DNA from 3 places in the Colwellia sp. BRX8-4 genome. Region 1 is predicted to be linked to each of the others. Evidence: predicted binding sites of a transcription regulator. Region 1 holds the regulator's gene; each other region holds the start of a gene.
The links. The regulator LexA, encoded in region 1, represses DNA repair genes until DNA is damaged. The targets are predictions, from matches to a motif close to TACTGTATNNNNATACAGTA.
Positions count from the first base shown of each region.

Region 2: a site for LexA is predicted at 2,225-2,244, ahead of H4J56_RS04590 (DNA recombination protein RmuC). Genes of this name have one in related genera too.
Region 3: a site for LexA is predicted at 1,368-1,387, ahead of H4J56_RS01880 (YebG family protein). Genes of this name have one in related genera too.

Region 1 covers NZ_JACGVS010000001.1:141,914-146,073, reverse strand. Annotated here, with positions in the region: gene H4J56_RS00635 (DUF6942 family protein) at 1-525, opposite strand, end outside; gene H4J56_RS00630 (alpha/beta fold hydrolase) at 901-1,719, shown strand; gene lexA (transcriptional repressor LexA) at 1,796-2,431, shown strand; gene coxB (cytochrome c oxidase subunit II) at 2,997-4,160, shown strand, end outside.
Region 2 covers NZ_JACGVS010000003.1:257,807-261,966, reverse strand. Annotated here, with positions in the region: gene H4J56_RS04595 (diguanylate cyclase) at 1-679, opposite strand, end outside; gene H4J56_RS04590 (DNA recombination protein RmuC) at 730-2,082, opposite strand; gene H4J56_RS04585 (TIGR02922 family protein) at 2,308-2,526, opposite strand; gene H4J56_RS04580 (fumarate hydratase) at 2,656-4,160, opposite strand, start outside.
Region 3 covers NZ_JACGVS010000002.1:14,978-19,137, forward strand. Annotated here, with positions in the region: gene H4J56_RS01875 (M48 family metallopeptidase) at 154-864, opposite strand; gene H4J56_RS01880 (YebG family protein) at 923-1,288, opposite strand; gene dbpA (ATP-dependent RNA helicase DbpA) at 1,465-2,880, opposite strand; gene H4J56_RS01890 (alpha/beta fold hydrolase) at 2,902-3,600, opposite strand; gene moeA (molybdopterin molybdotransferase MoeA) at 3,636-4,160, opposite strand, start outside.

The sequences.
Region 1 (4,160 bases):
GCTATTTATATCGTTGAGTAAAAAGGCTAATTTTTCAATATTAGCATTCGACAATTGCCGATAATCAAAATAGGGACACACAATTAAATTTTTAGCTTTATCAATAGCAAATTGCTCATCTAGCCAAGTGAAATTAGCGTTTAGTTGATTTGTCGCTAACAAATTTTTGGCGTAGGTTTTTCCACAAATAATATGCAGAGTTTGCTTAGTGGTTGATAACTGAGGCGGAGAAAATAATAAAGCCGTTTGAGAGCCTTGCTGCAGCAAAAATCGCTCTCGATATTTTTGCCAAGTTGGCGCAAGTGTTGAGTAAGCGAATTTTTCTTTATCGAGTGCGTAAAGCAGCTTCGCATAAACATTGAAAACTTTCCGCCAACCATTGCCACAAGCTTGATTAACCATCTCTATTTCGCCCAAGGTTAGCGGCGATAGACAAGATAATTGCTGATATTCAAGCATACTCGGTTTATTGCCAATATAAACGGCGACGCTAAAGTTTGAGCAACCTAAACCAATAACATTCAATGGTACTTAACTCATTTTACGTGGGGGGTATGTTGAATTGTAAATTTATAATCGAGACAAGTAAAACGTCCTTAAAATTTTTTTGCTTGAATGTATGTAGTTACTGGTAAAGTTAGATCGATTGAAGATTATCAATGTCTAACAGATAACTAATATAAAATGTTAATATCGTATAGCTTTCTATGGCTATTTAAAGGTCCACGCGAGAAGTTTATCGAAAAAAATGACATTACAAGGGTAATGGTTTCAAATTTTGTTGGAGAAAACTGTTTTATATTTTATATTTGTGGCAGCTAAAAATATATTGCTTAGCTGCTGTTTAACATGACTACAGTATCAATAATGAATTCTAAAAAAAAATGATGGAGCGCAGCTATGAATGAAAAAATTGCAGCACTTAAGTCAGACCTAGCGCTACTTAAAGAACAATTTAGTAAAAAAATTACTGATGCAGAAACTCGTTTAAAAAATATGATTGAACAAGAAAGCTTAGATACTTCGGTTGAACGTGGCTATAAAATTCAAGCTTCTTTTGAAGAGCCAGCAGATTCTTTAGCTAATGGTGAATGTGTAATTTTACTGCATGGGCTTGCACGTTCGGCTAACTCCATGAAAGCTATTGAAAAACGATTGTTAGCAGAAGGATATTTTGTGATAAATATCAACTACCCTTCTAGAGATTATTCGATAGAAGAGTTGGCTGAAAAAGTGATTTCTAAAGCGCTATTAATTTGTGAAAATCGCCAAGTTAACTTTGTTACCCATTCAATGGGCGGTATATTAGTTCGCCAATATTTAAGTATGCATAAAATACCTAATTTACATAAAGTCGTGATGCTAGGTCCACCAAACAAAGGCAGTGAAGTTGTTGATAAACTAAAAAATACACCTGGTTTTAGTTTCATCAATGGTGATGCGGGTATGCAATTAGGTACCGGCGAATTCAGTGTCCCTAGTAACCTTGGCAATGCTAATTTTGATTTGGGTGTTATTGCCGGTAATCAAAGTATTAATTGGATATTATCAACACTTATTCCTGATAAAGATGATGGTAAAGTTTCGGTTGCTAGTACCAAACTTGATGGTATGAATGATCACATTGAAATGGAAACGACCCATCCATTTATGATGAAAAACGAAAAAGTTATCGAACAAGTTATCCATTATTTAAAATCAGGGAGTTTTCAAAAATAATTCGACTAGAAAACTTGCCTTTACTAACGACCTGTATATACTCACAGTAACAACTGTGTAAATTTACAGGCTCCCTATGCTAAATGAAATCAGCGAATTACGCCCTCTAACGAACCGACAACAACAAGTTTTTGATCTGATCAAAGACAAAATAAGCGATACGGGCATGCCACCAACGCGTGCTGAAATAGCCAAGTTTTTTGGCTTTAAATCAGCAAATGCAGCAGAGGAACATTTAAAAGCTTTGGCTAAAAAAGGCTATATAGAAATGTTGCCAGGTACTTCTCGCGGCATTCGTTTGACTGAGAAGTTAATGGAAGAAGCCGGTTTACCTTTAATCGGCAGAGTGGCTGCAGGTGAACCTATTTTAGCTGCAGAGCATGTTGAAGATCATTACAAAGTTGATGGTAATTTGTTCCACCCAGCTGCTGATTACTTATTGAGAGTTAATGGCGAAAGCATGAAAAATATCGGCATACTTGATGGTGACTTGTTAGCGGTTCATCAAACGACCGATGTACAGAATGGCCAAGTAATTGTTGCTCGTGTCGAAGAAAATGTTACGGTTAAACGTTATAAACGAGAAGGTAACATCGTTTACTTACATGCTGAAAATGATGACTTCTCTCCTATAAAAGTCGATTTGTCTGATCAAGAGTTTAATATTGAAGGGTTGGCTGTTGGCGTTATTCGCTCGGCAGACTGGATGTAATTAAGTTAACCTATCCAATAAACTTGGTGGTAACTAAGCCAATTTATCTAACAAATATAGTATTAAATATGTAAAACTGCTCCGCAAACTTTAGTGTATAAAATAGGCTAAAGTTTGCTTTTCTAACCTTTCGTATTCTTTTCATGCAAACCTTTCTCTTTACTAAGAATAATTTTCACTCTAAAGCCCATTCAAACAACTTTATCTTTCTCTGATTAAAAAACAACCAAGATCAATTTTTACAATACGCGTATTTATACTCAGCTGTTTATTTTTAATACTACGGCTACAGCCCTTTGTTATTAGGCCTTTGCCTGTATTAGAGTTGATACTCTATTGTTTTTATTGGTTTTTATTTTAAAATAGCTCGATTTTTAAATTGACCCAGATCAACTTTTAAGTAATTCTAGTTTGGAATGTGTACAAATATAAATATAAGGCGATGTTGTCGACGCTAACTGGTTGATAACAAAATCGCTAAGAAAATAATAAAAATCCGTACTAAAGGATGTGTTTTGTCCTAGGTATCAAGTTTTAAACTTTTATAGGGTGAAGGAGATGTCGTGTGAAAAGACGTAACCTAGGTTGGCTGTTGTTGGGGAGTGTTCTTTCCAGTTCAGCTTGGGCAGATATGCAATTAAATCTGACCAAGGGTGTAACAGAAGTAAGTAGAGATGTTTACGATCTACATATGCTCGCAATGTATATATGTGTAGCAATTGGTGTGGTCGTTTTTGGTGCTATGTTTTGGTCAATGGTTTTCCATCGAAAATCCAAAGGGGCTAAATCAGCAGATTTTCATGAAAGTACAAAAGTAGAAATCCTCTGGACAGCAATTCCCATTGTCATTCTTATCGCTATGGCTGTACCAGCAACAAAAACACTGATTGAAATGGAAAATAACGACGATTCTGACGTTACCATTCAAGTTACCGCCTCTCAGTGGAAATGGCATTACAAATATTTTGATCAAGATATTGAGTTCTACTCCGTTTTATCGACGCCAAGATCACAGTATGAAACACAAGAAGGTAAACACCTTAATGTTGATGCTGGCGATAAAGTCAAAGGTGAAAATTACCTACTCGAAGTTGATAAACACCTTGTCATTCCAGTTAATAAAAAAGTACGATTTTTAATCACTTCTGACGACGTTATTCATGCTTGGTGGGTACCTGCTTTTGCTGTAAAGCAAGATGCTAACCCAGGATTTATTAATGAAGCATGGACAAAAGTTGACAAGCCTGGGATATACCGAGGTCAGTGTGCTGAACTTTGTGGCAAAGACCATGGTTTTATGCCAATTGTTGTCGAAGTAAAGTCTGAAGCAGACTATGCAAAATGGCTTGATGAACAACACCAACTCAACGCTCAAGCCGCTGCTGCTGAGAAAGCATCTCTTAACGCTTCCGCATCAATGGATGAATTGATGACCTTGGGTGAAACTACCTATATTGCCCACTGTGCTGCCTGTCATCAAGTTTCTGGTGCTGGTCTACCTCCTGCATTTCCTGCACTTAAAGGAAGTCCAGTTGCTACGGGTAGTATTGCCGAGCATATTGATATTGTACTCAATGGTAAAGCGGGTACAGGTATGCAAGCTTATGGTAAGCAGTTAAGTATGAAGCAAATTGCTGCAGTTGTGACCTACGAGCGTAATGCTTGGGGTAACAATACCGGTGATGCCGTACAAGCCGCTGATGTTAAAGGTGCTGCTAAGGGATCAGGC
Region 2 (4,160 bases), on a different contig from region 1:
TAAAATAAGCGTCGACAACAATGACTAACACGAAATACAAACTGAGTAATGCCAGCGTTAAACTTAGCGGTAGCTCAATTAATTGATATTGATAACATAGCCAAAACAGTAAAGAAAGCGCAACGGCTGAAGTCACTAAATCCGCTTTAATCACTGCTCGCCAAACAATAACCATAGTGCATAAAGCTAGTGGTAACTCTAAACGAATAACCTTACTAAAGCCTGCAATATGGGGAAAGGTTTGTACAAAAATGATAATTGGCTCACTCATCGTTAACCAAGCATAACTAATGATAGCCACTAAGGCGATAGCGACTAATCGATAAAGACCATGAATTGAGATAACGCCACGGTCTTTTATCAAAGACAATAAAAGTAAAACACTACAGCCAAATAACGTTAACCAATCACCCTGCTGCAGTAACCAAGTTGACCAAGGCGGTGAAAAAGTAATACTGGCGTAATATAAAAGCCACAATAATGATAAGTAGGCTAACCTGCTACGATTAAAATAACTGGCAAAGACGATCACAACAGCCAAGAACACCACTAATAATTGTTCGACAATCACTACTTGCTTTAGCCAAAAAGCTTGGCTTTTCATCATCAAAAAATAAACTAAAGCAACTGTGCCTAAACTAATAAACAGAGTTTTTAGTCCTTTAATTCTTTGCAACAAGATTAACTCCTTAGATTAAGTTATCGCTAAAGGGTAGAGAAGCAATCAGGTTAAACAACAGGTAGAGCTTGCTCATTATCTATTTTACTGTCTGTACCAGTGGGCTTTTCATCACTTTCATTTTTCAACTCAACCTGTTCAATTTTATCAAAGCGTGACGATATTTTATCTGCAGAGGTATGGATTTGTTTTACGTCACTCGCCGCTTGGTCTATGTGCTTTGCTAAATTGGCAAAACGAGATTTAAAACGACTAAAGTCCTGAGATAAGTGTGAGAGATGCGCTTGAATAACATGTATTTGCTTACGGGTTGCTTCATCTTTTAGTACCGAGCGTGACGTTGTTAATATAGCCATTAACGTGGTTGGCGATGCCAGCCATACTCGTTTTTTATTGGCGTAATCAACTAAATCACCTTGATGTGCATGAATTTCAGCAAAGATAGCTTCTGCAGGAATAAACATAATAGCGCCGTCGGCGGTTTCTTTTTCAATTAAGTATTTAGAACTAATATCGTTAATATGTTTTTTTATGTCGAGTTTAAATTGACGCTCTGCCGATTTTCGATCATGTTCCCCTAATTGGTTATCCAGCATTTTCTTATAGTTTTCTAAAGGGAACTTAGAGTCAATAACGACATTACCGGTTGGCTCAGGTAAAAATAAAATACAATCAGCAATTTTTCCATTTGATAAAGTGTGCTGTAAAGAAAAGTTTTGCTCGGGGATCACGTTGCGAATTAAACTGTTAAGCTGAACTTCGCCAAAAGCCCCCCGCGAACGCTTATCACTTAATACTTCTTGTAAGCTGACGACGTTTGAGGAAAGTTCCGTTATCTTCTTTTGCGCGTCATCAATCAAGGCAAGGCGTTGCAAAATATCATTAAAGGTTTTTGTTGTTTTCTCAAACCCTTCCGCTAAACGTTTCTCTACTTGCCCGCTAATTTCTTTCAAGCGGTTATCGGTAGAGACGGTTAATCCATCAATACGTTTAGCCATTTGCTCACTCGATGCTTGCAATGACTTCGTTAACTCTTCGCGGCTAATGTGCGTCACTCGATTTAGGTGTTCAACAAGTTGATCAACCGATTTTAGCTGATTCTGATTGAAAACGACTTGGTGCTCGTGTAATGCGCGGTGTAACTTTTCACTACTTGCATGTAAACTCGATGACTGCTTCTCACCTTGCTCAGCATGTTGATACAACAGCTTAATTTTAAAGTCAGAGATTTGTTGTTCAAAATAAGTCTTTAACTCAACTTGTTGGTTTGCCAATTGTTGATGATTAAAGCTAGTTTGCTGCTGTTGTTGCTGTTGATATTTATTTGAGACTTCACTATCAACGGTTAATTTTTCAAACAATAGCTGTAACTTTTCATGTTGCAAAGACAACTGTAGTGACATTTTTTTTATTTTAAAAAATACTATAAAGCTGATTAAAAAACACAATACCAATAGAATAACGCTAAACAGCATAAAAATTTCGGTAGGGATTTTCTCTAAAAAAACAAGGAGTTCATCGATAGGCATAAAGTCACATCAGTAACACTGTAAATATTATCAGTATTAAACCATAGAAATATACTCAGGTTAAGTTTATTCTAAGCTTGTTCATTAACAAGTCCATATTTAATAATCATTGATAAGATGAATGCGATCGCCAACTTTATTAAGAATGGTTATTTCTCCATCACACACAGCAACAATCGATTTATCTTCTTTAAATTTTTCCGGAATAATGACCCGCCCACTGGCATTTTCTGCAAATTTTCCAACAAAGTGCATTAACTCAAGTGAATCTTCAATATAATAAATAATAGTAACAGTGCGCAGGTTAGTGTTAGTCATAGTTAATGTTTTCAAAACTTAATTTTATTAATGTTCTTTTAGTATAGACAAAATTTTCAACTTATTATCGTCAATAAAAAAGCGCCCTAAGGCGCTTGTTTTAAAATTATTTGCTTACACAAGCATCAATTAATTTTTTGATTTGGCATCTTGCACTTCAATCTTAGCTTTCCAAATAGCAGGACCCGTGACATGAGCCGACTCTCCTTGGCTATCAACAGCTACAGTGACTGGCATATCTTCAACTTCGAATTCGTAAATAGCTTCCATCCCCATATCTTCAAAAGCAACAACTCTTGCTTTTTTAATAGCTTTTGATACTAAGTATGCAGCACCACCGACGGCCATTAGATAAACTGACTTATGGTTTTTGATGGTTTCAACGGTCTCGGCACCACGTTCAGCCTTGCCGATAGTGCCAAGTAACCCTGTTTCAGAGAGCATCATTTCTGTAAATTTATCCATACGTGTTGCTGTCGTTGGGCCAGCTGGGCCAACTGCTTCATCGCCAATAGCATCGACAGGACCTACGTAGTAAATAAACTTGTCAGTAAAGTCTACTGGTAACTTTTCGCCCTTGGCTAGCATATCTTGAATACGTTTATGGGCAGCATCACGTCCGGTTAAGATAGTCCCGCTCAATAATACAGTTTCACCGGTTTTCCAGCTACTGATATCAGATTTTTTCAAGGTATCAACATTAACACGACGTACGTTTTCACCGACTTCCCAAGTTATTTCTGGCCAATCTTCTAATTTTGGTGGTGTTAAGTTAGCCGGACCAGAACCATCTAAGTGAAAATGAACATGACGCGTTGCCGCACAATTGGGTATCATCACCACAGGTTTTGATGCCGCGTGGGTTGGTGCTGACATAATTTTAATGTCTACAACCGTCGTTAAACCGCCAAGACCTTGTGCGCCAATACCTAATTTATTAACACGTTCGAAAATTTCTAGACGCAGTTTTTCTTCGGCTGTTTCAGCACCACGGTCAATAAGGTCTTGAATATCTACCGGTTCCATTAAACTTTCTTTGGCAAGTACCCCTGCTTTTTCTGCTGTTCCGCCGATACCTATGCCTAACATTCCCGGTGGACACCAACCTGCGCCCATTGATGGTAGTGTTTTAACTACCCAGTCAGCGATTGAATCACTAGGATTTAACATCACCATTTTAGATTTGTTTTCACTACCGCCGCCTTTCGCTGCGATCATGATATCAACGCCACCACCGGCAACCATATCGATATGAACAACCGATGGTGTATTATCTTTAGTATTAATACGCGCGCCAGCGGGGTCTTTTACAATAGAAGCGCGCAATGGGTTGTCTGGATTTAAGTAAGCTCTGCGAGTACCTTCATCAACCATTTGCTGAACTGTTAAGTCAGTTTTGTCCCACTGAACATCCATACCCACTTTAACAAAGCAAGTCACTATGCCGGTATCTTGACAAATAGGACGCTGGCCATGGGCTGACATTCTAGAATTAATTAAGATCTGAGCAATAGCGTCTTTAGCTGCGCTGCTTTCTTCTTTATGATAGGCTTTTTCAAGCGCTTGAATAAAGTCTAAAGGGTGATAATAAGAAATGTACTGTAATGCATCGGCAATACTTTCAATTAAATCTT
Region 3 (4,160 bases), on a different contig from region 1:
TATTCAAATACTAAGCGATATTCGTGCCACAATATAATGTAAGTTGAAGAAATTGTTGATAATTTTATTAGTCTAATACTGAGTTGATTTTATCTTCTTTATAAAAAGATTTATTTGTTCGCTCATTTATCCCCTACGAGGATATTATGACCATTAAAGAGTCGGCCATTGTAATTGGTTTTGGTGGGATTTTAACCACGTTTTAGCTGAAGCGTAGTTAGGGTAGTTAAGCGCAACTAATTGCCAAAACTTAGTTGAATGATTCATGTGCTTAAGATGACAAAGCTCGTGAACTATTACATAATCGATAATCCATTTAGGCGTCATGGCTAATAAAGAACTGAAACTCAGTTCACTTCTACTATTACAGCTGCCCCATCTAGACTTATATAATCTGACTTTAAACGATTTGGGTAAAACACCAATTTTTTCCGCATAATGAGATAAGTTTTCATCAATATAAGCATAAGTTTGCTGCTTTAACCAAGCTTCAAGTTGTTGCTTTACATATTTATCTTGGTTCTTTATATCATCAGCTACTTTGATTTTTAATTTACTAGCGAGAGTCGCTATGATGATATCTTGATGAAGCGTTATTTCTGGAAATAGACCATAATGAATATCAAGTGTTTTAAGTTCGCCATTAATAAGCAATTGGCTATCTTTTTGATAATGATTATTTTGAGTTGCAGGTTGTGCGTTTTGCTCGGCAATTTTTCTGTGCAGCCAAAGGCTTTTTGATTTAACAATGTTCGCTATATCATCTTCAGAAACATATTTTGGCGCACGGATTATAATTTTTCCGTGCTTAACTTGTAAGCCAACCGTTTTTCTTTTAACGCTACGAATGAGCTGATATGACAACATAATTCAATATTATCTAGTGTTAAGTAAAGATAAATTCAAACCCGTACAGCGCACTTTATTTACTTGTGCTCGCTTTAGCCTTACGTGGCGCTTTTACTTTTGCTGTTGCTTCAATTTCTGGCGACGAGTCAGTGCTATTTACTGTTTCAACTGGTGCTGTAACGTTCTTTTTAGCAGCAGTCTCTGGCTTAGCTTTCTTAGCTTGCAAAGCAACAAGCACATCTTCACGATTCTTAGCTAGATAAATACAGAGTTCTTCACGCACTTTTTCATCAATATTAAAGCTGCTGGCTTCAAACATCTCGGCTAAGCTGTCAGCCATATCAAGCATTTTGTCATACTCGTCTGCTGCTTTTTTATCCATGAATGTTTCTACCTCCACACCTTGTCTAATGACGACAAATCGACTTTCAACTGCCATTTTTTTTCCCTTATAGGATCAATATTACGCTTGATGGTTTTATCATATACGATTTAAAACCGCTTATACAATCAAAATTAACTGTACAAAACAACAGTATCATACGAGGTTTTCATTAAAATACAATCATTTTATAAAACCTCGTTATTGATAAATACTGTTTTAACCGATAGTAACTATAGTAATCTCACTCTAAATTTACGACCTTTTAACTTGCCATCACTGAGTTTTTTAAAGGCTTGTTTGGCAAACTTTCGACTTACAGCTACATAAGCCCAGTTATCTGATAATTGAATTTTTCCCACTTCGCTAGCTGAAATAGTTTTATCGCCAGTTAGAGCGCCAAGGATATCGCCCGCACGTACTTTTTGCTTTTTACCGCCATCTATTTGTATTGTTGCCATTTTCGGAGAATACACCGAGGCGTTTAATACACTAGCGTCTGGCAGTAATTCACCTTCGATAGTTCGGTCAAGGTAATCTTCTAATAAACCTATTTTGTAGCTTTCTTTTTCACTGAAAAAAGAACAAGCAATACCTGTGCTACCCGCTCGGCCTGTGCGGCCAATACGGTGTACATGAATTTCGCTATCACGAGCGATATGATAATTAAATACTGCATCTAGCGCATCAATGTCTAAACCACGCGCGGCAACATCGGTGGCGACTAAAATTGAAATACTCTTATTGGCAAAGCGAACTAATACTTCGGTACGATCTCTTTGCTCTAAATCGCCATGTAAATCTTGAACATTAAAACCGTAATTACGTAGTTCATTGACAACAATTTGTACGTCTTTTTTGGTGTTACAAAAAACGATGCTTGATTCGGGTTGATGCTTTAATAACAATAAACGGATACCGTCGATACGCTCGCTGTCATTCTCTACCTTATAAAAATGCTGTGATATGGTGCTTTCTTCGTGATTCCCCTCAACGGTTACCTTGGTCGGTGATTGCATTATTTTTTTAGCAATATCGGCAATTTCTGCCGGGTAAGTTGCACTAAATAATAAGGTTTGTCGTTGTTGAGGAATTTGGCTAATAATAAAGTCAACGGAGGCTTGGAAGCCCATTTCTAGCATACGGTCGGCTTCATCGAGCACTAGCATATTCACATCGTCTAATTTCAATGTGCCTTTACCTAAATGATCTTCAATTCTTCCTGGCGTGCCAACAATGATATGAGCACCATGCTCTAAAGAACCGACTTGCGGGCCAAAAGGCATACCGCCACAAAGGGTCAATATTTTTATGTTATGGATGGCACGGGCTAATTTACGAATTTCTTTCGCTACTTGGTCGGCTAATTCACGTGTTGGACAAAGGATCAGTGTTTGAATACGAAAACGTTTTACGTCTAGTTTTTCTAAAACACCTAGGCCAAAGGCAGCGGTTTTACCAGAGCCTGTTTTACCTTGGGCAATAACGTCACCACCGGCAATAATAGTTGGCAAGCTTTGGGCTTGAATGTCGGTCATCTGTTGATAACCCATAGACTCTAAATTTTGAATTAACTCAGGTTTGAGTTGTAAGGTGGAAAAACTAAGCTGGCTCAACGGGAATTCCTTGGCATAAAAATAATACGTCATTTTACCTTGTTTAAATGCTTATTACTCGATAAAAAAACGAATCATATTGCCAGCACACTTTTCTGGTTGTTCAAGCGGTAACATATGGCCGGTGTCGGCAAGTGTTATTAAAGAAATCAGCGGCGATTGCGTTAAAATAGCGGTAATGCGCGTTAACTTAACCAGCGAGTCATTATCACCAATTAAGAACTGAATGGGGATGGCAAGCGTAGGAAGTTTTACTAATAAATTCTCGCGTTGGGTGGTCACTGTTAATTGATGGATAAGTGTATCCTTACCCAACTCAATATCCATTGCTCTAATACAGTTAATGATGCCTTGATTGTTGTGTTTGCTTGCATGCAGCAGGGCAGTTATACGTTTGCTGGTGATGCCTGAGTAACCATGCAATTTAACATAAGCAATCGTGCGGCTGCGCTCTTTTAATTGAGCAGGTGGCAACAAATAAGACATATTAGAAATAAGCAGTAGTTTGTTAATTTTATTAGGATATTTCAGCGCAAAAGCCGACGCGATATATCCCCCTAAAGAAAAACCCGCTAAATTTATTTTTCCTACTGGGAATTTTTGTTCAAGCGCAGTGACTATTTTATCAATACTATTTTCTACGGGGATGGCAATGTGGATAAGCTCCACATTTTCAGGTAAGTAAGTGATGCAAGCCTGCCACAGACGTTGATCGCACATGGTACCCGGTAGGCAATATATTTTAATCGTCATATTGTGTGTTCATAACAAGCTAAAAATAGATAACGCTACTGAATAACATCATCAAATAGTTGCACGTTAACCATTTCATTAGCGGGAACGTTGCCTTGGTTTGCCGGTAAAACAATATAACAGTTGGCCGTCGACATGCTGGTTAAAATTCCTGAGCCTTGACTACCTGTACTGGTAACTATCATCTCGCCTTGGTGATTGGTTGACAATATCGCCCGTTGAAAGTCCATGCGTCCGGCGCGCTTATTTAATTGGGTGGCTGTTTTTACTTTTAATAGCGGTAACTTTTTAGCTTGAGCATGCTGTAATTTTAACAATGCGGGTACAGCCAATTGATGTGCGGTGACCAAGGCTGAAACAGGGTTGCCGGGTAAGCCAAAAAAGTAACTATTAGGTAATTTTCCAAAAGCAAAAGGCTTACCGGGTTTCATGGCTATTTTCCAAAAACCAATTTCGCCTAATTGTTCAAGTATCAACTTAGTATAATCGGCGTCACCTACAGAAACACCTCCTGAGGAAATTACAACATCGGCTTGCTGATCGGCTTGTTCAAATGCAGT